One region of the Devosia beringensis genome, then DNA from elsewhere that is predicted to be linked to it. Evidence: riboswitches for the same ligand, from Rfam matches in the RefSeq annotation. Region 1 holds a riboswitch; the other holds the start of a gene.
The links. A riboswitch is a leader RNA that binds a small molecule or an ion and turns the genes downstream of it on or off. The one in region 1 is predicted to bind thiamine pyrophosphate.

Region 1 (14,518 bases):
GACTTAGCAGTTATTCGGCCCCGTTGAAACGTCAACACCATGGGTCGGGAAGACAGTGGTCCAATTTTGTTGAGGCGCGACAGGCATGTCGGGCCCTTGGTGTCACGCCGATCCTGGAGATGGAATTTCATGGCTAATGTGGTTGTCGTCGGCTCGCAGTGGGGCGACGAGGGCAAGGGCAAGATTGTCGACTGGCTCAGCGAGCGCGCCGATGTGGTGGTGCGCTACCAGGGCGGCCACAATGCCGGCCATACGCTGGTCATCGACGGGGTAAGCTACAAGCTGGCTCTGCTGCCCTCCGGTCTCGTCCAGGGCAAGCTCTCGGTCATCGGCAATGGCGTGGTGGTCGATCCGCACCATTTCGTCGGCGAGCTGGAAAAGCTGCGCGCCCAGGGCGTGGTCATCACCCCCGAAATCCTGCGCATTGCCGACAATGCGCCGCTGATCCTGTCGCTGCATCGCGAGCTGGACGCCATCCGCGAGGATTCCAATTCCGGCCTCAAGATCGGCACCACCAAGCGCGGTATCGGCCCGGCCTATGAAGACAAGGTGGGCCGCCGCGCCATTCGCCTGGTTGATCTCAGCGAACCCGATACGCTGATGGTCAAGATCGAACGCCTGCTGACCCATCACAATGCGCTGCGTCGCGGCATGGGCCTGGTCGAGATCGAGGCCCAAAAGATCTATGACGAGCTGACCGCCGTCGCCGCCGATATCCTGCCCTTTATGGACCAGGTGTGGAAGGTGCTCGACGACAAGCGCAAGGCCGGCGCTCGCATCCTGTTCGAGGGCGCCCAGGGCGCGCTGCTGGACAATGATCACGGCACCTATCCCTTCGTGACCTCGTCCAATACCGTTGCCGGGCAGGCTGCCGCCGGTTCGGGCCTGGGGCCTACGGCCATCGGCTATGTGCTGGGCATTACCAAGGCCTATACGACACGCGTCGGCGAAGGCCCGTTCCCCTGCGAGCTGGACGACGAGATCGGCCGGCACCTGGCCGTAGTGGGGCGCGAAGTGGGCGTCAATACCGGGCGGCCGCGGCGCTGCGGCTGGTTCGACGCCGTGCTGGTGCGCCAGACTGTCAAGACATCAGGCATTACCGGCATCGCGCTGACCAAGCTCGATATCCTTGATGGCCTCAAAGAGATCAAGGTCTGCGTCGGCTATGAGCTGGACGGATCACGGATTGATTATCTGCCTGCCTCAATGGGGGCACAAGCGCGGGTTAAGCCGATTTACGAGACGCTGGAAGGCTGGTCGGAAACGACAGCCGGGGCGCGCAGCTGGGCGCAGTTGCCGGCCCAGGCGATCAAATATGTGCGCTTCATCGAAGAGCAGATCGGTGCGCCGGTAGCCATGCTGTCGACGAGCCCGGAACGGCTCGATACCATCCTTGTCGTTGACCCGTTCCAAGACTGAGTTTTTTTGTTACAACACGTCGCAGACATCGTGAGTATCAAGTAACCAATGGCGGACTACAAAGAGCTGTTGCGCCGGGCGATCTCGGCGCTGCCGGAGAATAACGGGGCCGCCCGCCGCGCGGTCTATGAGAAGGCGCGTTCGGCCCTGGTCGGGCAGTTGCGGGCTATTTCTCCACCGCTCCCGGCAAAGGACATTACCCAGCACAGGCTGCAGCTCGAAGATTGTATTCGCCAGGTCGAGCAGGAGGCCAGCGAGGCCGTCATCACGCTTGGACGCGAGGGAATGCCCGCCATGCGGGCTTTTGAGCCACGTCCGGCCGAAGCAAAGCCAGCAGAGACCAAGCCAGACGACGTCCGCCCCGTGGTCACCGAGCCGGTGATCCAGCAGCCCGTCAACGATGCCCCGACCGGGCCGGCGGCCCCTGCGGTGACGGCCCCGAAATCGACCGCCAATATGTCGATCGAGGAAATTATCGCCGAGGCCGCGGCGACCGGCGGCACCTCGATGATCCAGGTGCCGGTGGTCAACAAACCGAATTCGGACGCCGAATCAGCTGTGCTGCCGTCGCGCTCCGAACCGGTCCGCGCCGCGCCTATGGGCCCCGTGCCCACCACGCGCCCACCGGAATCGCTGATCCTGCCAAATGCTAGTGACAAGCGCGCCCAGCTGCCCGTGGCGGCCAATTCACCGGGCGAGAGCTATCGCCCGGGCGGTCGCATGGAGCCATCAGTCAGCGGTGCGCAGGTCGCCGTGCGCCAGCAGACTGCTCCCGTCAACGCGACAGCCGTGCAACCGGCGCTGTCGGCCGTGCGCGAAGTCGAACTTGAAACAATCGAGCCGGATGCCAGCGAGGCCGAGGGCGCCATTGAACGGGCGATCGAGACGCTGGATCGGGAAGCACGTGGCGAGAGCAATGGCGAGGCGCCGGAATCGGCCCAGACCATCGCCGAACGCATGTTCGCGACGCCGCGCAGCGGTGCTGACGATGGCGATGACAGCGGCTTTGTGTCGTCGCCCGGCGCCGGGCGTTCAGGCTCCGGGCTGACGATATTCCTCGTGGTCTTTGCCATCCTGCTGGCCGGCGTTGGCGGGGCCGGCTTCTGGGCCTGGCGCGAAGGCTATGTCGATCTCGACCAGATGTTTGGCCAGGCGCAGCCGGTGGTGGCCGAAACGGCCGATCCGACACTGCCCACGACACCCACGCTTGATCCGGTTCAACAGCCCGATGCCGCCACCGACCCGGTTGCCGCGCCCGGCAATACGGCGACGACGACAGCGGCTGAACCGACCAATACGCTTGAAGGCCTTGAGGCCGATGACCGCCTCGACCCAACGCCGCAGCCCGTGGTGCCGACCGGCAATGAGACGGTGCTGCCGCCGCTGGCCGACGCCGATGCCAAGGGCGAGGAGCGCCTGCCGGGGCAGGATGCCAGCACGATTGCCGCCAATGATCCGAGCGCCTCTGTCGATCCGGCAGTGCTGGCCGGCAGCCAGTCCCTGCTGCTCGAGGCCAGTGCCACCGGCACCACCGGGGCCGTGCCGTTCTCGGGTACCGTAGAATGGCGCGAGGGTGTGGACGAGCTTGGCCTGCCGACGCTGATCGGTCACGCCAGCATTCCGGCGCGCAATCTCGGGGTCGACGTGACGATCCGCAAGAATTCTGATCCGAGCCTGCCGGCCAGTCATTTGATGGAAGTGGATTTCCAGGTTTCGGACACCTTCATCGGTGGCACCGTGGCCAATCTTCCCGGCGTGCTGCTCAAGGATCAGGAACTGGTGCCGGGCACGCCGCTGGTGGGCGCTTCGGCGCGCGTGGTGGGCAATTCGTTCCTGTTCGCGCTCAGCGCTACGCCAGCCGACGCCACGACCAATACCGATCTGCTGGAAAACCGGAAGTGGATGGATCTGGCCGTGGTCTATGGCACTGGTCGCAATGCCATCATCACCCTCGAAAAGGATGATGACGCGCAGGCCCTGTTCGACAAGGTCTTTGCCACCTGGGCTGAGTGAGGACGCGCTAGAGGCGTTCCAGCCGCCGCTCGACCAGGCGGAACCGCCGGTTGGCGAGGCTGTCGACGTCATCGGCGTGATGGCTGACCAGGATAGTGTGCCAGCCATGGCGCAGGGTCAGGGTGCGGACGAGATCACGCACCGTGCCGCGGGTCTCGTCATCGAGGGCTGAGAAGGGCTCGTCGAGCAAGAGCACCGGCCGATTGCGCAGCAGGGTGCGGGCCAGGGCCACGCGCTGCTTCTGCCCGACGGACAACGTGGCGGTAATCTGGCCTTCGGTGCCCTCCAGTCCCACCTCGGCCAGCGCCTGGGCAACCCTGTCGTATGCTTCTGCCCGCGGCGTGCGCGCCGGCAAGCCCAGCCGGACATTGCTGTCGGTCCGCAAGTGCTCGAACAGGCTTTCCGACTGCAGCAGCAGGGAAACCGGCCGTTCTTCGGGGGGCAGGGGCAGCAGATCGGTGCCGTCCAGCGTCAGACTGCCCGAGAAGGGCTGCAGAAATCCCGCTATGAGGTCGAGCAGGGTGGACTTGCCCGAACCGCTGGTTCCCGAGATGGCGGTGATCTCGCCGGGAGCGGCAGCAAAGCTGAACACATAGGGTGCCGCCTGGCCGGGATGGGCGAAGGTGAGCGCGTCAGCGAGCAGCATTGGCAATCCTTGAGAACAGTCTGGGCAGGCCGACAAAGGCGATGATGGTGCCGACCAGCAGGATGGCGGCGATGGCGGCAGCATCATTACTGCGATAGCTGCCCAGCGCGCGGAACATCATCAGGGGCAGAGTCTGGAAATCCTGGGTACCGAACAGGGCGACGACGCCGAGGTCACCCAGCGAAAAGCAGAAGGCGAGCGCCAGCATGACGCCGATATCCTTGCCGAGGAGGGGATATTCGACCGTGATGAACTGCCGCCAGCCGGACAGGTCGAGCGAGCGGATCAGCTTGCCGCGCGTGCGGGCAATGGCCTCGAGCGGGGGACCCAGCGTGGCGATGGCAAAGGGCAAAGCAAGCAGGCTGTTGGCTAGGATGACCACAAAGGGCGCCGCTGCCGCCGGGGCGACACCCAGATTGCGCACGAGCAGAAAGAAGCCGAGCGACAGCACGACCGCCGGCACGGCCAGATAGGCAAAGACCGGCATGCCCAGCAGGGTGCGCAGGATGCCATGGTCGGTGGCAGCCCGGCCGAGTGCCAGTCCGAGGGCAAGGGCCAGCGTCAATATCGCCGATGCCGTGCCGATCAGCAGGCTGCTGAGGGCAGCCTGCCAGAAGGTGGATTGGGTCAGCAGGCTCCCCATGCCGGTGCCCAGTCCATCGACCAGAACGGATGCCAGCGGCAGCACGAAGCCGATGCTGCAGGTGAGCAGGATCAGCGTCTGGAGAACCCGGGCGAGGGGGCGGTCACGCCAGGTTGGCGCGATGGAGGCGCCGAAACTGGTGGGGATTGGAGCCAGTGCGGCGGCGATCAGGATGACGCCCGAGCAGACCGCGATCTGGGTCAAGGCCAGGTGAACCGCGCCGGTCAGGTCGAAATCCTGGCGCACTGCCGCATAGATGGCGACCTCAAGGGTCTGGTTGCCCGGACCGCCGCCCAGCAGCAGCACGATGGGGAAACTGGTAAAGGCGAGCAGAAAGATGATGGCGGCAAGGCCGGGCATGGTGCCGCGCATGGCGGGCCAGTCGAGAATGGCAAAGCGTTGTTGCGCCGTGAGGCCGAGAGACTGGCCGGTCTTGAGACGTTCCGCGGGGATCGCATCGAGCCGGGCCAGCAGGATGCGGGCGGCAAAGGCGCCGTCGAGAATGACATGAGCCAGCAGGATACCGGAGAGACCGAAGGCCGGGTTACCCAGCGGGAAACCGAGCAGGGCGTCACTGGCCTGGTTGATCCAGCCATTGCGGCCCCAGATGTCGAGCAGGCCAAACGCCACGACCATGCCGGGGGTAACGATGGCCGAGGCGAACAGGCCGACCAGCAGATCGCGCCCGGGAAACCGCAGGCGATTGAGCGCCCAGGCCAGGGCCATGCCGACCGTCAGGGAGAGCACGGTGGTGAGGCTGGCCTGCAGCGTGGTCATGCGTAGCAGGTGGGGGATATCTATGCGCGAGGCGGTGCCCTCGCTGCCGGTGGCGGCAGCAAGGATTGCCCAGAGCACCAGGGCGATGAGCCCGACAATGGCCAGCGCCAGGCCGATCGCGATGGCGATGCGGGCGGGGCGGACGGGCAGGGTCAGCATGGCGGGGCCGGACCTACTGGACGGCGGTCAGCATTTCGTCGATCCAGGCCTTGGCATTGGCGGCGATTTCCGCATCGGTCAGGGTCAGCGTCGTGGACGGCTGCGGCAGGGCCTTGAACACAGGATCGAGGGCGTCGCCGAGATCTGTCACCGGCATCATCCAGTTGGTGGACGGCATGATCTTCTGCCCCTCGGCCGAGCTCAGATAGGCCAGAAACTGGCGGGCCAGTTCCTGGTGCTGTGACGATTTGAGGATACCGGCCACTTCGGTCTGGGCCAGATGGCCTTCGTCGAACAGGGCCGCGTGGATGGTTTGATCGTCTTCGGCAATGATGTGATAGGCCGGGGACGTGGTGTAGCTCAGCGCCATGTCGGCCTCTCCGGTCAGGAACAGATTGTAGCTCTCGCTCCATTCGCGGGTAATGGTCAGGATATGCGGCTTGAGGCCGGCCCAGATCTCGGGCGCCCGATCGCCATAGGCGGCCCGGATCCACAGGACCAGTCCCAGGCCCGGGGTGGCTGAACGCGGGTCCTGGATGGCGATCTTGAAATCGGCGGGCAGGGCGATCAGTTCCTCGAAGGATTTTGGCGGCGTGGCGACGCTGTCGCTGTCATAGACAAAGGCGAAGTGGGCGTAGTCGAAAGGCACGAACTGCGCGTCGGTCCAGGCTTCGGGCAGGGTAAGGCCGGAGAGATCGAGGCCGTGATCGGCAAAGAGGCCGGTGGCACGGGCCTCGCCGGCAATGGCGGTATCGAGGCCCACGATCAGGTCGGCCTGCGTGGTGTCGCCTTCGAGCTGGACGCGGCGCAGGGTGCCGATGGAGCTGTCGGCGGCGATCCATTCGACCGAGCAGCCACCACAGATAGCCTCGAAGCCAGCCTTTAGCGCCGGGCCGGGGCCCCATTCGGCGGCAAAGCCGTCATAGGTGTAGATGGTGAGCACGGGCGCGTCCTGCGCCAAAGTGGGGGTTGCGAGCAGTCCGAAAAGGACCGCAGCAACGAAACCGGTGGACTTGACCATGGGTCATTCCCTTCGTTGGTTGCGGTCATGAAGAAGGGGATGTGTGTCAATGGCGAGAGGCCGAGAGACGGCCTTGCCATCTCGAACTTCCTCCGCCAGCATGACCTGGTTCAGGTTCAATGGGTAACTCTCAGCTCCGGAATAGTCCGGAACACCCCAGCGAGACACCCCACACTTAATGAGAGCTTTGTGACAGTGCAAGAGACTTCCGCGCGCCCCACGGACCGCGAGATCATCCGCTTTGAGCGGCCCATGGCCATCGTTGGCGGCGGTGTCGTTGACCCCGCACTGCTGCGCGAACTGGCGGAACGAGGCGTAGCGCTGGTGGGGGCGGATGGCGGTGGCGACGCCATCGGCGCAGCGGGCCTCGTGCCAGAACTGATCGTGGGCGACCTCGATTCGCTCAGCGATCGGGCTGCTTGGGAAGCGCGGACGCGGGTCATCCACATCCCCGAGCAGATCAGTACCGATTTCCAGAAAGCGCTGTATTCGACCGAGGCGCCGGTGACCCTGGCCCTGGGGATGACGGGCAAGAGGCTCGATCATACGCTGGCGGCGCTGAGTGCCGTGCTGGAATATGCGCCGCAGCGGCGGCTGGTACTGGTCGACGAGGTCGATGTCGCGCTGGCGGTGATCGGACCTATCGGATTTGCCGCGGGCGCGGGGGAACGGGTGTCAATCCATCCGCTGGTGCCGGTCAGTTTTCGCACCTCAAGCGGATTGCGCTATCGGCTTGATGGATTGCAGCTGGAGCCCGGCGGGCTGCTGGGCACCTCCAATGAAGGCACAGGCGGGCAGGTCGAGATCGTGCCGATGGATGGCACGCCCTGGCTGCTGATCCTGGGCAAGGAGCGGCTCTGGGATCTGGTGGCAGCCTGACGCGGCCGCACAAGGCAAAAAGGCCCGCGCAAGCGGGCCTTTGATGCTGGTTCGATCAGGCCTTACTGGGTGCGGAAACGCAGGCGACCGATCTCGTCATATTCTGACTGCTCGATCTTGAGCTGTTCGGCGGCCTCGCGCTGATGCTCTCGCTGGTCCAGCAATTCGACCTTCTTGAGGTCTTCCAGGGCTTCCGCCAGCGCATCCTGCGCCGCTTCGAGCTTGCCGCGCATATCGCTGGCCGAGGCCAGCAGATTGTCGCGCCGGGCCAGGGCTGCCTTGGCGAAGGTGGAATAGGCAAAATGGGCGATGTCGGAGATGCCGGTCTTGGTGTGCTCGATCTCGATCTGCTGGTCGAGTTCGGACGCCATGCGCTCGAAATCGTTGACCATCATTTCAATCTGCGCCACCTGGCGTCGCTTCTCGTCCACCTGAAACTTCTTGAGCCGGATGAGGCTCTCACTGCGCGATTTCAAGACTTGTACTCCTTACACACCAAGTCAGTTCCGGGGCCAATACAGCGCCCCATCAGTCTGCCGCGCCCGCTTCGGCGATAATGGCCTCAAGCATCTGATAGCCCTCGGCAACTGTCGTCGTCTCTTCCCGGTCCTGGCTCAGAAAAGCTTCCAGGGCCGGATAGATAGCGATTGCGCGGTCCACTTTCGGATCTGACCCTTTCCGGTAAGCCCCCAGCCGGATCAGTTCCTCCATGTCGGCATAGATCGACATGAGTTCGCGTGCCTTGGCCAGGACCGGTCTGAACTCGACCGGCACACACCCTGGCATGGTGCGCGAGATGGACCGGAGCACGTTGACCGCCGGGTAACGTCCCCGTTCGGCTATCCCGCGCTCCATCACGATATGCCCATCGAGAATGCCGCGTACGGCATCGGCAATGGGCTCATTGTGATCATCACCTTCGACTAAAACGGTAAATAGACCGGTAACAGAACCGCTGGTTGGCGTGCCCGGACCCGCCCTTTCCAACAATCGCGGCAATTCTGTGAACACCGTTGGCGGATATCCCTTGGCGGTGGGCGGCTCGCCAATGGCCAGGCCGATCTCGCGCTGGGCCATGGCAAAGCGGGTCAGGCTGTCCATCATGCACAGGACGCGCTTGCCCTGGTCGCGGAAATATTCCGACAGGGTCAGGCTCATATAGGCGGCCTGCCGCCGCATCAGGGCGGCTTCATCGGAGGTGGCCACCACCACCACGGCATGGGCGAGGCCTTCTTCGCCCAGATATTCCTGGATGAATTCATGAACTTCGCGGCCGCGCTCGCCGATGAGGCCGATGATGGCCACGTCGACATTGGTATTGCGCGCAAGCATGGACATCAGCACCGACTTGCCGACGCCCGAGCCGGCAAAGATGCCCAGGCGCTGGCCCTCGCAGACGGTGGTGAAGGTGTTAAGGCAGCGTACGCCCAGATCGAGCGGGTCGCCGACGCGGACGCGGTCATGGGCAAGCAACGGGTTCTGCCGCAGCGGATAGGCAATGGCGCCGCGGGCCAGGGGCCCCTTGCCGTCGATGGGCTCGCCATTGGCGTTGATGACACGCCCCAGCCAGCTTTCGGACGGAAAGGCGGCCCCGTCATTGCGCTGGAAGATGGCCTTGCAGCCAAGACGGACACCGGAGAGCTGGCCAAAGGGCAGGCACAGGGCGTGCCCGGCCTTGAAGCCGATGATCTCGGCAGCCAGATGGGCGCCGTCCGTGGTTTCGATCTGGACGCGCCCGCCCACCCGCAATTCGCGCACGGGGCCGACGATTTCGATCAACAGGCCCTGGACCGATTTGACGCGGCCATAGACCTCGATGTCGTCGATGGCCTCGATGGCGGAGATCAAAGCTCTCATGACGGGTTCAACTTGCGTGTCGCATTGCAGGCATTAAGGTTTCCAGACGGTCTCGAATCGAGCCGGTGACGAATCGACAGTAACCCAACGTTAAGCAAAAGGCGCTATTTGAGGCGATGGACCGGTCCGCCTGCTGATTGGCGTGTGACCCTCCGCAAACCCCCGCAAAGCCGCCATTGCATGAGTCTAAAGAGTCGGTTGCGGCCTCGACTTAAACCAATTTCTTAAGAAAAATTGATAAGATTAATCTTTTAATTTCAATGAGTTAGACTAAATTGCGGGGAATGGCATTTGCGTATTGCGGAACCGAATTAAACTTTGTTAACTATTTGGACTTAGGGTTCAGTCATATCCAGTAGGGTTGGCGTGGGCAGGCCAGGTCCCACGGTTCCAGCAGGAACGAATGACAAGGGGAATATAATGCGGGTACTCCTTATAGAGGACGACAGCGCGACAGCGCAGAGCATCGAACTGATGCTCAAGTCGGAGAGCTTCAACGTCTACACCACCGATCTGGGTGAAGAAGGCGTCGATCTCGGCAAACTATATGATTATGATATTATTCTGCTCGATCTGAATCTGCCCGACATGAGCGGCTACGAGGTGCTTCGCACCCTGCGTGTCGCCAAGGTGCAGACGCCGATCCTGATCCTCAGCGGTCTGGCCGGCATCGAGGACAAGGTTCGTGGTCTCGGCTTTGGTGCCGACGACTACATGACCAAGCCCTTCCACAAGGACGAGCTCGTGGCCCGCATCCACGCCATCGTTCGCCGTTCCAAGGGTCATGCCCAGTCGGTCATCACCACTGGCGAGCTGACGGTCAACCTCGACACCAAGACCGTCGAAGTGCAGACCCAGCGCGTGCACCTGACTGGCAAGGAATACCAGATGCTCGAGCTGCTTTCCCTCCGCAAGGGAACCACGCTCACCAAGGAAATGTTCCTCAACCACCTCTATGGCGGCATGGACGAACCCGAGCTCAAGATCATCGACGTGTTCATCTGCAAGCTGCGCAAGAAGCTCTCCGTTGCGACGGGCGGCAAGAACTATATCGAAACCGTCTGGGGTCGCGGCTATGTGCTGCGCGAGCCCGATGAGGTCGAGAGCTATTCCGAGAACGTCGCCTAGTTCTGCAGCGTCTGCTCGAACGAATTTGACCCCACGTGACCCGTCACGTGGGGTTTTTCATTGTCGGCCTGCCGTGGCGCGATGGTGTCGAAGTCGGGATGGCTGTTTCGTCGTCTGATCGGAAGCGCGCCGCAGGCCGCGCTGATCGTTCATGTCGAGGAGACCCATAATGATCCGCACCGCCATCATTGCCGGCGCCCTTTTTGTCACCAGCGCTGCCGTGGCCCAATCCGGGCAGACCGTACCCGTCAATGGTATGGAGATCTATTACGAGGTCAGCGGCGAGGGCGATCCGCTCATCGTGCTGCACGGCGCCTATATGAACATCCCGAGCATGGGGGCGATCATTCCCAGGCTGGCGGAAACGCACAAGGTCTATGCCATCGAGTTTCAGGGCCACGGCCGCACGACCGATATCGATCGGCCCATCACCTATCCCCATCTGGCGGACGACGTTGCCGCCTTAATGGATGCAGTCGGGCTCGAAAAGGCGGATGTGTTCGGCTATTCGATGGGCTCGGCCGCGGGACTGCAACTGGCCATTAGGCATCCCGAAAAAGTCGACAAGCTGGTGGCCGCATCGGTCTCCTACGATGTGTCCGGCTTTCAGCCGGCGTTTGCCGCCATGATCCCGTCCATGACGCCCGAAATGTTTGTCGGCACGCCGATGGAAGACGACTATCGCAAGCTGGCGGTCAACAAGGACGGTTTCCGTGCCCTGGTGGAAAAGCTGATCGCGCTGGAACATGAGCCGCTGGCATGGGGCGCCAAGGTGGCCGCGCTTGAAACGCCGGTGCTGATCATCACGGGCGATGCCGACGTGGCCACGCTGGAGCATGCCGTCGCCATGTTCCGTCTGCTGGGCGGCGGCGAAATGGGTGACATGGGTGCGCCCCTGCCGGCATCGCGCCTGGCGGTGCTGCCGGCCACCTCGCATACGGCGGTGATTGGCCAGGTTGACCTGCTGCATGCCGTCATTGAGCCCTTCCTGCAGGGCGAGACGCCCAAAGGCATGTTTGATCAATAGCCGCGCCGCGCCCTGCCGCAGTGCCTTGCCTCCGCCCGCGCGGCCTGCTCAATTGCCGTCCATGACGACCGAGTCCGAGATCCATCGCGCTATCACGGTTACGTGGAAGATCGAGCGGCCCCGCCTTATCGCCGGGCTGACGCGAATGGTGCGCGACATTTCACTGGCCGAGGAGTTCGCCCAGGATGCGCTGGTCTCGGCGCTCAAGGCCTGGCCGGAGACCGGGGTGCCGCATAATCCGGGCGCCTGGCTGATGCAGACCGCCAAGCGGCGGGCGATCGATCATTTCCGCCACAAGGCCATGGCGGCCACCAAGCTGGCCGAGGTCGAACGGGGTATCGAGAATGAACAGCCCGATGTCGTCGAGAGCCTGCATGAGGCCATTGACGATGAGGTTGGCGACGATCTGCTGCGGCTGATGTTTACCTCGTGCCATCCGATCCTGCCGCCTGAAGCGCGCATTGCGCTGACCCTGCGCCTGCTGGGCGGACTGACCACCGAGGAGATTGCGCGGGCCTTCCTGGTGGCCGAGCCCACGATTGGCCAACGCATCGTGCGGGCGAAAAAAACAATTGCCCAGGCCGGCATTCCGTTCGAGGTGCCGCGGGGGCCCGAACGGGCGGCCCGGTTGGGCTCGGTGCTCAGCGTGATCTATCTGATCTTCAACGAGGGCTATTCGGCCACGGCGGGGCAGGACTGGATACGGCCGCAGCTCTGCGAGGAGGCCATGCGGCTGGGGCGCGTGCTGGCCCGGCTGGCGCCGGAAGAATCGGAGGTGCATGCGCTGGTGGCGCTCATGGAAATCCAGGCGTCGCGGCTGGGCGCCCGAACCGACCGCTCCGGCGCGCCGGTCTTGCTGCCGGACCAGGACCGCGGGCGTTGGGACTGGCTGCTGATTGAACGGGGTCTGCAGGCATTGGAGCAGGCCCTGGCGCTGGGTGGGGCGGACGGGCCCTATGCGCTGCAGGCGGCGATCGCGGCCTGCCACGCGCGGGCCCGCAAGGCGGCCGATACCGACTGGTCAAGGATTGCCGCGCTCTACGGGATTCTGATGGCGCGGACGCCCTCGGCGGTGATCGAGCTCAACCGGGCGGTGGCGGTGTCGATGGCCGAGGGGCCGGCTGCGGGTCTGGCATTGGTCGATGCGATCCGCGACGATCCGGCCCTGGCCGACTATCATCTGCTGTTTGGCGTGCGCGGGGATATGTTGAGCCGGCTGGGGCGGCAGGCAGAGGCGGCTGCCGAGTTCACGCGGGCTGCGGCGCTGACGCGCAATGCACGCGAGCGGGACTATCTACTGGGACGGGCGGCTGCGGCCGAACGAGGTTAGGCGGCCTGGTCGAGGTCGAATTTGGATTCGAGGATGGTGCGGTCGAAGGGCTTCATCATGTAGTCGCTGGCGCCGGCCTTGAGGGCCAGCGCGATAGCGCCGATATCGTTCTCGACCGTGCAATAGACCACATAGGGTTTTTCGCCGCCGACATAACCCCTGAGCAGCTTGAGGAATTCCAGGCCGGACAGGATGGGCATGTTCCAGTCGAGCAGGATGGCGTCCGGCATTTCGGCGCGGCACTTGTCGAAGGCTTCCTGGCCGTCCTCGGCCTCATCGACAATGTAATCCATGTTCTCGAGGATGCGGCGCGCGACTTTGCGCACGACGGTCGAGTCATCGACGATCAGGCAGGACTTCATGTCGAAAGGGCTCCGCAGCGACTGACGCGCCATTCATTGTGACGCAGCAGTTCCTAGCATTTGGTTAGCAAAGTGCTGACCGCTATGCCGCCGTTTCAACAGCCCGGGGGATTGCGGTAAACAGGAACACGTCATTCTCGATGCCGATGCTGATATCCATGTCGGTCATGCGGGCGAGAATGCCGGTATAGAAGGGCTGAATACCGCGCGCATCGACGAAACCCTCATCGGGGGTACCGGCCAGCAGGCCGGCGGCGCCGGATGGGATCAGCGTCTTCTGGCGCTTTTCGGGATCGCTCCTGGAGGTGAACTCGAACCGCTCATTGCCTGCATCGCCATTGATGGCTGCGGTGACCTGGCCGCCGCGTGGCACGGACATGGCGGCAATCAGCAGCATGTTCATGAACAGCTTGGCCTTGTGCTTGGGCAAAAGGATCAGCGGCACATTCCATTCCAGATCGGCCTTCTCGATCTCGAACAGGATACGGGCGACCCGCTCGCATTCGCGGGTGTCGATATCGGTGCCCGAGGTCGAGGAGGCGCCATAGGCCAGGCGGGCGAATTCGAGCTTCGCGCGGCTCTGGCGCGCGGCATTGGCGATCAGGTCGCGGGCGCCGTCGGCCATTTCGGACTGGGCCGGGTCGCCCAGCACTTCAAGGCCATTGCCGATGGCGCCGATCGGGTTGATCAGGTCATGGCAGACGCGGCTGCAGAGCATCGCCGCGAGGTCGGTTGCCTTAAGGTCGATGATGTCGGCCATGCTGCTGTCTCCGTAGCGCGGGAATGTCGGCAAAGAATCACTTTTGCCGACATTAGAGGCTGGTGGTTAAAAGTGGACCCCCAATTGACTGCGGGGGCCGCCCGTCCACCAGGAAGTTCAGTTGATGGAGAGGTTCTTGGACAGCTCGGGCCATTTTTCCTCGGCCGTGCGCGCTGCGGCGTCCGGTGACAGCAGGAAGGCCTCGCGGTTGGCGGCGGAATAGAAGAGGTAGAGCCGCTGCTTGAAGACGACGAAAATCGCCGCATCGCTGTCGGAGACAAAGCCGCGCGACACGCCGGTGACGTCGTGTCCGCCATATTGGGGGGCATAAATGTCCGGCGCGCTGGCGAAGATGTCGCGATTGGCCGCCGTGGCGAAGCGCCAGACCACGTTCTTCCAGATGAATTCGTATTCGGCGAGCCCCGGCAGGGGCGCCGGTTCGGTGAAGTAGCTGACCGGATCCATGCCCGCAATGGCGAGGCCAGTGAGCGGATCGG
Region 2 (14,518 bases), 1.8 Mb from region 1:
GCTCAATGTCGAACTGCAGATGGTCGAAAACTGGGGCCAGATCAGCGAAGGCGAGCCAGAAAGCCGCGGCATCCATGACTGGTCGGCCGCTGCCACGCTGCCCGATCCCTGCGTGCAAATGCCCGGCTCCTGGGGCCCGACCAGCAATGGCTGGCGCAATGGCCAGTGGATCAACGAGGAATTCGGTCCGCTGTCAAACGATCTGGAAACCAGCACTGACCACGCCCGTCGCATCGCAATCTGGCGCCGCATGCTCCAGATCATCGAGATCGAAGACCCCGCTTACGTTGTCCTGCACCGCAATGCCTCGTTCACGGCCAAGCGCAAGGACATCCAGTGGACGGCCGCCCAGTCCTTCGTGATGGACTTCAGCCGCCACAACTGGAGCGCGTAAGGCCATGGCCTTCGTCCAGATCCGCGACATGTCGGTGGCCTTCGGCGCCGCTCCGGCATTGCGTGGCATCAGCCTGTCGGTCGAGCGCGGGGAAGCGCTCGGCCTGGTCGGCGAGTCAGGGTGTGGCAAGTCCATCACCTGGCTGGCCGCCCTGGGCCTGTTGCCGCGCTCGGCCAAGGTGGGCGGCTCGGTACTGCTCGACGGTGTCGAACTCATCGGCGCGCCACCGACCGTGCTCGAACCGGTGCGCGGCGGTCGTGTCGCCATGATCTTCCAGGACCCCGCCGCCAGCCTCAATCCGGTGCACCGCATCGGCCGGCAGATCGCCGAGGCCCTCGCCCTGCATCGCGGCCTGACCGGCGCACCGGCCCGCGCCGAAGTCATCCGCCTGCTCGACCAGGTGGGTATTCCCGATGCGAAGAACCGCCTCAACGCCTATCCGCATGAATTGTCGGGCGGCCAGAACCAGCGCGTCATGATCGCCATGGCCCTGGCCGGCGAGCCCGAACTGCTGGTGGCCGACGAGCCCACCACGGCGCTGGATGTCACCATCCAGGCACAGATTCTCGATCTGCTGGGCACGATCCGGCGCGATACGGGCATGGGGCTGGTGCTGATCTCCCATGATCTGGGCGTCGTCTCCGAAACCTGTTCACGCATCGCGGTCATGTATGCCGGCCGCATTGTGGAAGAAGCCGACAGCGCCAGCATTTTTGCCAATCCCAGCCACCCCTATACGCGTGGGCTATTGGGCGCCATGCCCCCGATCAGCGGCCCGCGCCAGAAGCTGGTTTCCATTCCCGGCAGCGTTCCGGAAGCCGCGCGCATGCCAGCAGGCTGTGCCTTCGCGCCGCGCTGCAGCCTGGCCATAGCGGACTGTGGCCGGATCGACCCGGCGGCCGTCAGCGTGGCTGCCGACCATATTGCCGCCTGTATCAGAACCGCGCCTGCCCCTGTGACCGGCCGGACGCCAGAAAGGGTTTTGGCATGACCATCACCGACACGCCGATGCTGAGCGCAAGCGATCTCGCCCGGACCTATAGCGTGCGACGCGGCATGACCGGCCGGGTGACCCATGTGCGGGCGGTCGACGGGGTATCCCTGACCATCGCGCGCGGCGAGACCCTCGGCCTGGTCGGCGAATCGGGCTGTGGCAAATCGACCACCGCGCGGCTGGTGCTGGGCATCGAGCGCCCCGATGAGGGCCAGGTCAGCTTTGACGGCGCCCAGATGCCGCGTTCGGGCAGTCCGGCCTGGGCGGCGCTGCGCCGGCGCATGCAACTGGTGTTCCAGGACCCGCTGAGCGCACTGGACCGGCGCCTGCCGATCGGCATGCAGATCCGCGAACCCCTCGAAATCCACCGCATCGGCACGCCTGCCGAGCAAAACGACCGCGTTGCCGCCGTCATGGCCGAGGTCGGCCTGCAGCCGCACCATGCCAGCCGGCACCCGCATGCCCTGTCGGGTGGACAGCGCCAGCGCGCCGTCATCGCCCGGGCGCTGGTGACCCAGCCGGACCTGCTGGTCTGCGATGAACCGATCAGCGCCCTCGACGTCTCGATCCAGGCGCAGGTGATGAACCTTCTGGTCGATCTGCAGGAGCGGCTGGGCATGGGCATGCTGTTTGTCAGCCACGACCTGCGCGCCGTGCGCCAGATCAGCCACCGCGTCGCGGTGATGTATCTGGGGCGGATCGTAGAGGAAGGAGCGCCCGACGATATCCTGCATGCGCCCGCCCATCCCTATTCGCAGGCCTTGGTCTCGGCCATTCCCCATCCAGGCAAGACCGCCAGGCGCATCGTCCTGCAGGGCGATCCGCCCAATCCAGCCGATCGTCCCGCCGGTTGCGCCTTTCATCCCCGCTGCCGGGTCGCCGCTGCGCGCTGCAGAATCGAGGTGCCGGTGCTCAAGCCACGCCAGACCGATGGGCGCCGCGTGGCCTGTCACGTCGCCCATGGCGAGGTGGCGCCCGGCCATGTTGGCCAATTGGAGTTGAGCTGATGCTGCATTATTTCGGATCGCGCCTGCTCCGGGCAGCCGTCAGCGTGGTGATGGTTGTCACCTTCGTGTTCATCGTGCTGCGCATGTCGGGCGATCCGGCAGTCGTGATCATGGGGGCTGATGCGCCGCCCGAGGCCGTGGATGCCTTCCGCGCGGCCTGGGGTCTCGATCAGCCGATCTGGGTGCAGTACCTGTCCTTCTTCAAGGCGATCTTCAGCGGCGATCTGGGCCAGTCGATGCGCGATGGCCGCGATGCGGTCGCCGTGGTGCTCGAGCGCGTGCCCTCGACCCTGGCGCTGACCGTGCCGGCCTTCCTGCTCAACGTGGGCATCGGCATTCCGGCCGGGGTCTATGCCGCCCTGCACCGCAATACAGCCATCGACCGCTTCGTCATGGTCATGGCCGTTACCGGCTTTGCCATGCCGTCCTTTATCCTGGCCATGCTGCTGGTGCTGGTGTTCTCGGTCAATCTGGGCTGGCTGCCATCGGCCGGACAGGATTCCTGGCACAATGCCATCCTGCCGATAGTCACCATGGGCTTTGGCGGCGCGGCCCTGCTGGCCCGATTCACCCGCAGCGCCATGCTCGAAGTGCTGGGCCAATCCTATATCCGCACGGCCAGCGCCAAGGGACTGTCATGGTCGGCCGTGGTCTGGCGGCATGCGCTGCAGAATGCCGCCATCCCGACCGTCACCATTATCGGCTTCATGCTCGGTGGGCTGGTGGCCGGCGCTGTGGTGGTGGAGAGCGTTTTCTCCTGGCCCGGCGTGGGCCGGCTGTTGGTCGTCTCGGTCTCCAATCGCGATCTGGCGGTGGTGCAGGCCATCGTCCTGATGATTGCGCTGACCATGGTCACCGCCAATCTGGTCGTGGACATCCTCTACGGCCTGCTCGACCCCAAAATGCAGTCGCAGACGCGCGAGGCGCGCGGCTGACCGCGACCTTCATACCAGGAGACAGCACATGGCTGACATTGACGCCACCGAGGGCCCACACACCGATACGATTGCCGCCCGCGGACAGGCCCTGTTCGCCCGACTGGGGCAGTTGCCGGTCCTGATGCTGGTTGCCCTTGCCTGGCTGGGCTTCATGCTGGCCGTCGCGCTGCTGGCCGACCTGTTCACGCCCTATCCCTATACGCAGATGGACCTGCATAACCGGCTGAGTTCGCCGGCCTTCATGGGTGGCACCTGGAGTCATCCGCTGGGCACGGACGAGTTGGGCCGCGACGTGCTGTCCCGGCTGATTGCCTCGATCCGCATGAGCCTGCTGATTGCCTTTGGTGCCACCATTATAGGCGCCGTCATCGGCGTGACGCTGGGTTTCGTGGCGGCGCATTTCCGCGGCTTCATCGAGCAGATCGTCCTGGCGCTAGTCGACTTTTCCGCGGCGATCCCGTTCCTGGTCCTCGCCTTGGCCGTCCTTGCCTTTTTCGGCAATTCGATCACGCTGTTCATCTGCTTGCTCGGCCTGCATGCCTGGGAGCGCTATGCGCGCATCGCGCGGGGCCTGGCCATCAGCGGCAATGCGCAGGGCTATTCGGGGGCGGTCCACCAACTGGGCGCTTCTCCCCTGCGGCTCTATGGTCGCCATATCCTGCCCAATATCGCCTCGACGCTGATCGTCTCGATGACCCTGGCCTTTCCAGAAATCATCCTGCTCGAAAGCGGGTTGTCGTTCCTCGGCCTGGGCGTGCAGCCCCCCAATACATCGCTGGGCAATATGGTCGGCTTTGGCCGGGAATACCTCTCAAGCGCTCCCTGGATCATGCTGGCACCGGCCTTTGTCATCACCATTACCGCGCTGTGCATATCGCTGGTCGGCGACTGGCTGCGCGACAAGCTCGATCCAACCCTCACCTGACACCCCCCATCGGCAGAGCAATGCCGGTTACGAAAGGACGCGACTATGACTGAACTGCCTATCGTTGGCGCCGCCATGACGTTGAAGGACGTCGAAATCAACCGCAACTGGCTGCTGGAAAAGCCCCGCGACCTTGAATTGCAGGATTTCGTGCCGGCCGAAGTGCTGGCTGGCGACTGGCAGAGCGTTGTCGACCACGCCCGGCGCCTGCTCGATGGGCATCAGGGTCGCCTGGGCATGCATGGCCCGTTCATGGGCCTCAATGTCGCCTCGTCCGATCCCGATGTTCAGGCGGTGGTGGCCAAGCGCATGGACCAGGCGCTCGATGTTGCGGCCGCGCTCAACGTGACGCAGATCGTCATCCACAGCCCCTATTCGACCTGGATGCACAACAATCTCGACAACTGGCCCGAGCAGCGCCAGCGCGTGTTCGAGCTCACCCATGCCACCCTTGATGCCGCCGTCAAACGCGCGGAAAACCAGGGCTGCGTCTTCGTGCTGGAAAACATCGAGGACAAGGATCCAGCCGACCGCCGCAAACTGGTGGAAAGCTTCAATTCGTCCGCCTTCGCGCTGTCGATCGATACCGGCCATGCCGCCTATGCCTATGGCTCGACGGGCGCGCCGCCCGTAGACTATTTCGTCCTCGATGCCGGCGAGAAACTGCAGCACGTGCACCTGCAGGATGCCGATGGCTATGCCGACCGCCACTGGCCGCTGGGCCATGGCAATATCAACTGGCGCGCCATTTTCGCCCGCCTGGCCGACATCACCTCGCATCCGCGCCTGATCATCGAAATTCGCGACAAGTCCCAGATCCAGGCCTCCGCGGCCCACCTGGCCGCCCTGGGGCTCGCACAATAGGCCATTGAGCAGATCTGCCGCCCGGACCTCGATCCAAGCGATTGACTGACCCGGGCGGTTTGATTGAACCGAAACGCCTCCTGGACGCTGGCATGCACGATGACCGTGCGTCTCAGCGTCCTCTCAACCAGCGCCCCGCTATTGCTCGACATAAGCGACAACGTAGAATCCGTCCGCTTTTCAGGCCTCCGACACAAAAGCCGTCAGACCGTTATCGGCTCCTTTTCAGACTCAAGTACAGTTCTGGCATTTAGCCATAAAATCTTGGCCATCTACCTAGCTTGCGAGGGGACGGTGCAGTCCCCCCGGTCCGAGAAGTATGGGAGCCTGACGGGTAGCTACTGCTTCAATCACTGGGGGCGAATGCGGGGGAGCCGCCCCCTGTTGACCACTGTTAACGTCGCCGCGGGACCTTCCGCGTCAGCGGAGCGAGCCAGTGGCCGGCCGGATTCTTGTTTATCTGTCGCGTGTCTTCGATGTTACAGCAGGGTTGGTCATGTTCGGGCGCACAGCAGAAATGCGTGGGGCCAGCGCCTGATCGGGCGCTTCTTGAACGATGCCGCAAATGAGCAGCAGCGGCCGCGATCCTGATCACAGTGGCCAGCCGATGACTGCAAGGAAAGGAATTATGATGGGTTTGGCATCGCCATACGAGGGCACGAATCGGCTTTTGCAGTCGCTTTCGGCGGACGACTTTGCCCTGCTGGCGCCAGAGCTGGAGCAGTCATCCCTGCACTTGTTGCAGCCCCTCGAGGTTGCCGATGAGCTGCCGCAGAATTTGTACTTTCCCGAAGGCAGCATTGCTTCGGTTGTTGCGACATTGCGCAGTGGCCGGAATTTTGAAGTCGGACTCATCGGCTGGGAAGGCATGACGGGGACATCGGTGATCTGCGGCGCTCCAAGCCCCTTCGACTGCTACGTCCAGTTCGAGGGTTCGGCGTCGGTCCTGCCGACCGAGGCGCTGGTGCGCGCCATGCGCGCAAGCGAAACGTTGCGCAATGCGCTCAACCTTTATGTCCATGTGCTGTCGATTCAGACTGCCTACACAGCCCTGGCGAGTGCCCATGCCCCTATTCCCGAAAGGCTGGCACGGTGGCTGATGATGATCGACGACCGTGTGGAGGGGAACTCCTTCCCCGTGACGCACGACCTCCTGGCGATCATGCTTGGCGTTCGGCGTGCCGGCGTAACGACAGCGCTGCACGAACTGGAGGGCGAGCATCTGATCAGGTCGACACGTGGACGGATCGACATTCTCGATCGGCCGCGTCTGCAGGCGCGCGCCGGATCCGCCTATGGCGCCACCGAACGCAGTTACGTGGAGCTGATTGACGTCGTGGACCAGCGCCTGGTCAAACTCTGGCGTCATGACCGCTGAAAGCACCAGGCCAGGGCAGAGCGCAGATCCGCGCCTTCACCCCCCCACCCGAAGTGTCACCTCAGTGAGTTTGATGGCCGGTACCAATGCTCGGAGCCGGTAGACGCAAAGCTCATGCCTGCCTTGAGCATCTGCCGGCAAGGACCGCGCCGGCGCACGGCTGATGTGCAGCAAAAGGTCCCGATCTCTGTCTAAACCCCTGATGCGCAAACCCGCTTGCGTTTTCATGCAAGTAGCGCCTATGCTGACACATCCACAGGGGTGCTCCGTAGGTCGGGGCTGAGATGGGGGCGGGAAGCCTTCGGACCCTATAGCTGATCTGGGTAATACCAGCGGAGCGAGGCGGGCGATGTTTTCTGGCGCACAGATTTCCCTTTATCCCATGACCGGCGATTTCGTCGGCGTCATCACCAGCGCCTTGAGCGCGCTCGATCCCTATCGCGAGAGGCTGCGCATCGAGACCGATGATGTCTCGACGCTGCTGGTAGGGCCGCCCGAGGTGCTGTTCCCGGCCATGCGCGACCTGTTCAGTGCGGCGGCCGGAACCGGCGTGCACTGCGTGCTGTCCGCCACCATCTCGCGCGGCTGCCCCGGCGAACCGGACGATGCCATCTGCCAGTCGGGCCAGTTCGAGGGCCCGCTTGCCGCCCTGTCCGAGCGACAGGCCAGTGCCCTCGATGCAGTGCGCACGGCGCCCGACATGGGTGTGTCCTCGGTGGCCCAGTTCTCGCTTTACGTGATGGGCCAGGGCGACCACATGGCGGAGATCTATGGCTGCATCGACTTCCTCAAGCAGTCCGGCACCTTCGAAAAGTCCAAGCACTTCGCCACCAAGCTCAGCGGCGATACGGGGGCGCTGTTCGCCACCCTGGAGCAGGGCTTCTGCCGCTTCGGGCCGCCCGAGGGCCATGTCACGATCGATCTGACGGTTTCGGCCAATAGCCCCAGCGCGCGCTGACGGAAGGTCGTTTCATGTCGAGCCTTCCAGCCTTGCCGCGCCTGCTGGCGCGCCTTTTTCACCTTGCCGGCCCGGCCGTGGCCTCGGTCTCCGGGCTGATCCTCGGCTGGGAAGCCTATGTGCAGCTGTCGGGGATTTCGCCCACCGCCCTGCCCGCCCCGTCGCGCATCCTCACCCAGGCCTTTGAGCACCGGGACGCCCTGGCGCGTCACAGCCAGGCGACGCTGCAGGCCACGCTGTTCGGCTTTGCCGCGTCGCTGACCGCAGCCTTTGTGTTTTCGGTGCTGATCGATTTCTACCGGCCGCTGCGGCGGGCGCTGTTTCCGGTGCTGATCATCACCCAGACGCTGCCGCTGGTGGCGATTGCGCCGCTCATCGTGCTGTGGTTCGGCTTCGGGCTCACTCCCAAGATCGTGCTGGTGGCGCTGGTGACCTTCTTTCCCATGCTGGTGGCCTTGGTCCAGGGCTATGACGCCACCGAGCGCGAGATCACCACGCTGCTGGCCTCGATGGGCGCCTCGCGCTGGCGCATCTTCGTGCTGGCCCGATTGCCATCGGCCCTGCCCTATTTCTTTGCCGGCCTGCGCATTTCGATCACCTATGCCGTGGTCGCGGCGATCTTTGCCGAATATGCGGGGGCGGCGCAGGGGCTGGGCATCTACATCCTCAACGCCAAGAACAATTTCCGGCCCGATCTGGTGCTGGCGGCGGTGCTGGTCAGCTCGACGCTGACCCTGGCGCTGTTTGGCGCCACCGTGCTGCTGCAACGCGCCGCCATGCCCTGGACGCGGCTTTCTGGAGCGCGGCAATGAGCCCGCCGCGCCTGCAGCTGGTCAATCTGCGCAAGAGCTTTGGCGCCGTCGATGTGCTGGCCGATATCAGCCTATCCGTGCAGCCGTGCGAGTTCGTCTCAATCCTGGGCCCGTCAGGGGCGGGCAAGTCGACCATCCTGCAGCTGCTGATCGGGGCCGGCGGTCCCGATGCCGGACAGATGCTGGTCGATGGCGCTCCCCTGTCACCGTCGCGCCACCCCTTTGCCTTCATGCCCCAGGGCGATGCGCTGATGCCGTGGCGCCGGATCATCGACAATGCCACGCTGGGCCTGCAGGTGCAGGGCATGAACCGCCGGGCGGCGCGGGCCCGGGTCACGCCACTCCTGGCCGAGTTCGGCCTGGCCGGGTTTGAGCATCACTATCCGGCGCAGCTGTCCGGCGGCATGCGGCAGCGGGCCGCGCTGCTGCGCACGACGGTGCAGCAGCGGCCCATGCTGCTGCTCGACGAGCCGTTCGGCGCCCTTGATGCCCTGACGCGGGCGCAGATGCAGCGCTGGCTGGCCGGCATGTGGGATCGGCATCGCTGGACCGTGCTGCTCATTACCCACGATGTGCGCGAGGCGGTGCTGCTGTCCGATCGCATCTATGTGCTGTCGCAGCGCCCGGCCCGTATCGCGCGCCAGTTCATTGTGCCGCTGCCCCACCCGCGGCCCGCGCTTGGTTCGCCCGCGCTTGCGGCGATTGAGGCCGATATTCTGCAAACCCTGTTTTATCCGGAGGAAGAACCATGCCGATGATCCGCACGCTTTTGGCCTTGGGCCTGGCGGCCACCCTGGCCACCGCACCTGCGCAGGCTCAGCCTACGCCTGTAACCATGGCGCTCGATTGGACACCCAATACCAACCACATCGGCATCTTCGTCGCCCAGGCCAAGGGCTTTTACGACGAGGCCGGGCTTGATGTGCAGATCCTGCCCTATTCGGATACCTCCGCCGGGACGTTGGTGGCCAACCATGTCGCCGATTTCGGTATTCTAGGCTCCATAAGCCTGCTGACCCAGCGCACGGCCGGCGCGGACCTCGTGGCGACCTATGCCCTGGTCCAGACCGAAACCGGGCGGCTGGTGTTCAAGGCCGACCGGCAGGACATCCAGCGTCCGCGCGACCTCGACGGCAAGATCTATGCCGGCTTCGGCAGCGACTGGGAAAATGCACTGATCGGCACCATGATCCGCCATGACGGGGGCGCCGGCGTGTTCGAGACCGTGACCCTGGGCACCTCGGCCTATGAGGCGCTGGCCAATGGCGCGGTCGACTTCACCCTGGAGGTCTATACCTGGGAGGGCGTCAAGGCCGAGCGCGACGGGCCGGCGCAACGCGCCTTCCGCTATGCCGATTTCGGGATACCGGACCAGCATACCAATTTCATCGGCACCAGCGACGCCTATCTGGCGGAACATCCCGAGACAGCCCGGGACTTTATCGCGGCTACCCAGCGCGGCTACCAATATGCCGTCGCCCATCCCGACGAGGCGGCCGATATCCTGGTTGCTGCCAATGCCGATGCGCTGCTCGACCGGGACTTCGTGCGGGCGTCGCTGCAGGCGCTCATCGACGGCCACTATCTGCAGGGCCCGGATGGCGCCGTGGGCACCATCGACCCGGCCAAGATGGCGGCGGTCGGCAAGTTTGTCTTTGAGGCCGGCATGCTCAAGGACGGCAATGGCGCGCCCCTGACGACCATGCCGGATGTCACCGCCTATTACTCCAATGACTATCTCGGCAACACGCCCTGACCAGAGGTGGGCCTGCCCGCTAGGCGGCGTCCGCGCGCAGCTGGCGGGCGGGCCGCACCGACATCGCCGACCAGGTTGTCACCACACCGGTGGCGATGGTCACCACAACGGCGCCGACAACGACCGCAGCCACCGTCAGCAGATTGGGCGCAAAGGGAATGTCCATGACAAAGGTCAGGATGGCCCAGGCCGCAGACATGCCAAGGGCGGCGCCCATGAGGGCGGCGAGCAGGCCGAGCACGCCATATTCGACGAGGAAGGCGACCACCACGTCGCGGCGGGTGGCGCCCAGCACCTTCATGACCACGGCATCGGCCTCGCGCTGCCGGCGACCGACGGTCATGGCGCCGGCAAGCACCAGCACGCCCGATATCACGGCGAGGCTACCCACCAGGGCAACGGCATTGGCAAGGCTGGACAGGATGTCGTCGATGCGTTGGAGAGCATCGCCCACGGGCAGAAAGCTCAGCTTCGGGAAGGCCTGGCTCAGCCGGCTTTCCACCGCTGGCGCCGCCCCGTCGACAACGTCAATGCTGCCCATGATGGTCTGCGGCGCGCTTTCGACCACGCCGGGAGAGAACAGCAGACGGAAGTTCAGCCCGCCGGCGCGCCAGTCGATGGCCCGGAAACTGGCAATCGTAACTTCGATTGGCCGACCCGCGATGCTGATCGTCAGCTGGTCGCCCACCGACAGGTCCAGCGGTTCGCGCAATTCGGTACTGAGCGATACCAGCGGCGCGCCGGCATAGTCGGATGCCCACCAGGCGCCGTCGGTGACCGTTGACCCCTCCGGCAGGGTGCGGGCCCAGCTCAGGGCCGTGTCGCCCTCGAAGAGGTCGGCAATGTCGTCTGGCACCGGGCCGAGCTCGGCCGTGGGCGTTCCCTTGATCGACTCGATGGTGCCGCGCAGCATGGGGATGGTCGCGAGGGTTTCGATGCCGGGGTCAGCGGCGGCAAAGGCCTCGACCAGCGGCAGTTGCTCGCGGGGCATGTCGAGCAGCACGAAGGCCGGGGCATCGTCGGCGACGGCCCCATCGATCTGGGCGCGCAGGTTCTGGTCGAGCAGCGTGATCATCAGCAGCAGGGCCAGGCCCAGCCCGAGCGACAGTACCACGACGGGGGCCGCTGCACCGGGACGGTGGATCGCCTTGATGGCCTGGCGCAGCGTGGCATTGGGCAGAGGCGGCAGGCGCCGCAACCCCGCCTGCAGCAGCCAGGCGGCCAGGCGCAGCAGGCCAAAGGCGAGTGCGGCGCCCGCCGCATACCAGAGCACCAGACATGGCGCGCCAGTGGTCAAGACTGCCAGGCCGGCAATGGCCGCCAGCGCTGCGGCCAGCGGAACGGCGGTGCGCCACTGGGCCAGGTCGCGCCAGCCCATGGGCGTGTCGGCGCCGGCAGGTGCACGAAACAGTTCGGCCGGCTTGAGCTTTTGCGCGCTGCGCAGCGGCAGCAAGGCGAAGGCAAAGCCGATCAGCAGGCCGAAGCCGGCAGCCGTCAGCAAGGCTACCCCATCAAGGGTCGGCGGCAGGTCGATGGCCAACATGCCCGACAGAACCGGCAGTGCCACAAGGCTGGTCACGGCGCCCAGCAGCACGCCCAGCAGCACGCCGGCCAGCGACAAGACCAAGATCTGGGTGAGGAAATGCACCATGATGCGGGCGCTGGTGGCGCCCAGGCTGCGCATGGTGGCGATCGAGGTCCGCCGCTCGGCAATGTAGGCGGCCACGGCATTGGAGACGCCGACACCCCCCACCAGCAGGGACGAGAGCCCGACCAGCGTCAGGAAGCGGGCGAAGAGGTCGAAGAAGCGCTTGAGATTGGCGGCCGCATCGGCAGGCCGGCGCAGATCCCAGTCGGCGTCGGGGAATTGGGCATCAAGCGCCGTGATGGCAGCATCGGCGTCGCCGTCCTGCAGCATGACCTTGTAGCCATAGCGGCTGAGCACGCCGGCCTGGTTCAGGCCCGCCCCGGCCAGGGCAGAATCGGCGATGATGGCGGGGATGCCGAGCTGAAAGCCCTGCGCCGCCTGGTCAGGCACGCCGAGCAGCGTGGCGCGGATGACAAAATCGGCATTGCCGATGCGCATGGTGTCGCCCAGCGCCAGGTCCAGGCGGTCGAGCGCCCGCGGATCGACCACCGCGCCCGGCAAGCCGTCCCGCATCGCGGTCAGTTCCGCCAGGGCGCTGCCGGTCGCCTCGGGCCCCAGCGTCACCGCGCCCAGCAAGGGGTAGCTGTCGCTGACGGCACGCAGGCTGAGCAGCAGGCTGGCGTCATTGCCGCTGGCGCGGGCATTGAGGTCGAGCACCCGGGCCGTCTGGCCAAGCTCGTCTATCGCGGCGCGCTGTTCGGGGGTGATGTCGGTGCCGCGACTGCGCACCTCGATATCGCCGCCCAGGATCACCCGGGCGTCGCGATCGACGGCCGACTGTAGCGCCGCGCCGACCGACAGGACTGCGGCGATGGCGCCGACGCCCAAAGCGAGGCAGGCCAGCAGAATGATGAACCGCCTCGCATCGCCGCGCAGGTCGAGCAGGGCGATGCGCATCCAGCCCATCAGGCGGCTCATGCCGGGACGCCCTGGATAACCGGAGACAGCCGGCCGTGATTCATGGCCAGCACGCGGTCGGCGCGCCGGGCCAGAGCCGGATCATGGGTGATGAGGAAGACCGCGGTGCCATTGTCCCGCGCCAGGGCGAACATCATGTCAATGACCCGGGCGCCGGTATCCTGGTCGAGATTGCCGGTCGGCTCGTCGGCCAGCAGCAGCTTGGGGCGGTTGACGATGGCGCGGGCCAGCCCGACGCGCTGCTGTTCGCCGCCTGACAGCGCGCTCGGCCGGTGATCGAGGCGGTCGGCGAGCCCGACTGCGCTCAGCGCGGCGGTGGCAGCGGCCATGATCTGGGCATAGGAACGGCCGCTCTCGGCGATCTCGAGCGCCAGCGCCACATTCTCCAGCGCGGTCATGGAGGGAATCAGGTGAAAGTTCTGGAACAGGATGCCCAGGTTCTGCCGGCGGAAAATCGCCAGTTCGTCCTCGCCGCGGCCGGTGACGGCGGTACCGGCGACGGTCACGCTACCGTCAGTTGCCTGTTCGAGCCCGCCCAGTACCATGAGCAGTGAGGTCTTGCCGCTGCCCGACGGGCCGACCACGGCGACGACCTCGCCCGGATCGATGCTGAACTCGATATCCTTGAGGATATGGAGCGGCGTCGCCCCCGACTGCAGGTGCAGGTTCATCCGGAGTCTCGACGACGGGGCTGCGCATGGGCGGCACTTTCTGGCTGGTCAGGTATTACACAGGTATGCGCTCTTGATGGAAAGCACAGTGACGATGAACAAAATTCTCCGTGACAGGCTTCGCGGCCTCGCCTTGGCGGCGGCGTTTGCCCTTGCCGGCGTTGCCGCTGCCCCTTGCCGCCGAGCAGACGCTCATGCTTTATGGCGATTCTCTGATGGCCGGCCTGGGTCTTTCCGAACAGGATGGCTTTGCCGGCCGCCTGCAGGCGGAGCTGGGCGACGAAGTGACCATCGTCAATGCCAGCGTGTCCGGCGATACCTCGGCCGATGGCCTCGCGCGGCTCGACTGGTCGCTGGGCGAGCGACCCGATGCCGTGGTGCTCGAGCTGGGGGCCAATGACATGCTGCAGGGCCTGGACGTGGCTGCGATGCGCCGCAATCTGACGACCATGCTGGAGCGCTTCGCCGCCGAGGGCATTCCCGTGCTGCTGGTGGGCATGCGGGCCAGCCCGAGTCTCGGCAGTGACTATGTGCAGGAATATGAGGCGGTGTTTCCCGAACTGGCCAGGCAGTTCGATACGGCATTTTACCCGTTCTTCCTGGATGGGGTGGTCACCGATGCAAGCCTGAACCAGGCCGACGGCATGCATCCCAATGCGGCCGGCGTCAGCAGAATCGTCCAGTCCATCCTGCCCTCGGTCAGCGCGCTGCTGAAATCTGCCGCTAGTGGCCTAGAGCCCGGCCGGCGGCATTGCGGGCTGTTCGGCCAGCGGTAGCCGGGCCAGGCGGATGAGGCGGAAGGCGACCAGCAGAGCCAGCAGCATGGCGCCGCCGCTGACCAGCATGACGCCATTCCAGCCCCAGGCGGTCCAGGCATAGCCGCCAATGGTGCCCAGGACAGACGAGCCGAGGTAATAGGCAAAGAGATAGATCGCGGTTGCCTGGGCCCGACCGATCACGGCCCGGCGCGCCACCCAGGCGCTGGCAATGCCATGGGCGGCGAAATAGCCGATGGTGGCAATGGCCAGACCCAGGATGATGACGAGTGTCGACGGCACGGCGGTCAGCGCCACGCCCAGGGCCATGATTACCACGGTGGCCCAATAGACCTTGCGCCGCCCCAGGCGCTGCGCCAGCCCACCGGCAAAGGCCGAGCTCAGGCTGCCCAGCAGGTAGACGATGAAGATGGCGGCGATGGCCGAATGGCTGAGCGAAAAGGGCGGCAAAGCCAGCCGGAAGCCGGCATAATTGTAGA

Region 2: it holds a riboswitch for thiamine pyrophosphate, as region 1 does, so the genes downstream of both, GDR53_RS00895 (YkoF family thiamine/hydroxymethylpyrimidine-binding protein) here and thiB (thiamine ABC transporter substrate binding subunit) in region 1, are expected to answer to the same signal.

The regions. Positions count from the first base shown of each region.
Region 1 covers NZ_CP045422.1:2,430,152-2,444,669, forward strand. The annotation lists gene GDR53_RS11925 (adenylosuccinate synthase) at 130-1,419, shown strand; gene GDR53_RS11930 (hypothetical protein) at 1,468-3,432, shown strand; gene GDR53_RS11935 (ATP-binding cassette domain-containing protein) at 3,440-4,078, opposite strand; gene GDR53_RS11940 (ABC transporter permease family protein) at 4,065-5,657, opposite strand; gene thiB (thiamine ABC transporter substrate binding subunit) at 5,671-6,678, opposite strand; TPP riboswitch at 6,747-6,847, opposite strand; gene GDR53_RS11950 (thiamine diphosphokinase) at 6,874-7,557, shown strand; gene fliJ (flagellar export protein FliJ) at 7,620-8,033, opposite strand; gene fliI (flagellar protein export ATPase FliI) at 8,086-9,414, opposite strand; gene ctrA (response regulator transcription factor CtrA) at 9,835-10,542, shown strand; gene GDR53_RS11970 (alpha/beta fold hydrolase) at 10,712-11,569, shown strand; gene GDR53_RS11975 (RNA polymerase sigma factor) at 11,631-12,899, shown strand; gene GDR53_RS11980 (response regulator) at 12,896-13,261, opposite strand; gene chpT (histidine phosphotransferase ChpT) at 13,344-14,021, opposite strand; gene GDR53_RS11990 (YHS domain-containing (seleno)protein) at 14,139-14,518, opposite strand, start outside.
Region 2 covers NZ_CP045422.1:153,341-167,858, forward strand. The annotation lists gene GDR53_RS00860 (ABC transporter substrate-binding protein) at 1-394, shown strand, start outside; gene GDR53_RS00865 (ABC transporter ATP-binding protein) at 399-1,385, shown strand; gene GDR53_RS00870 (ABC transporter ATP-binding protein) at 1,382-2,395, shown strand; gene GDR53_RS00875 (ABC transporter permease) at 2,395-3,330, shown strand; gene GDR53_RS00880 (ABC transporter permease) at 3,455-4,258, shown strand; gene GDR53_RS00885 (sugar phosphate isomerase/epimerase family protein) at 4,304-5,122, shown strand; gene GDR53_RS00890 (Crp/Fnr family transcriptional regulator) at 5,688-6,500, shown strand; TPP riboswitch at 6,748-6,859, shown strand; gene GDR53_RS00895 (YkoF family thiamine/hydroxymethylpyrimidine-binding protein) at 6,850-7,458, shown strand; gene GDR53_RS00900 (ABC transporter permease) at 7,473-8,270, shown strand; gene GDR53_RS00905 (ABC transporter ATP-binding protein) at 8,267-9,028, shown strand; gene GDR53_RS00910 (ABC transporter substrate-binding protein) at 9,019-10,026, shown strand; gene GDR53_RS00915 (ABC transporter permease) at 10,046-12,592, opposite strand; gene GDR53_RS00920 (ABC transporter ATP-binding protein) at 12,589-13,263, opposite strand; gene GDR53_RS00925 (arylesterase) at 13,458-14,039, shown strand; gene GDR53_RS00930 (MFS transporter) at 13,995-14,518, opposite strand, start outside.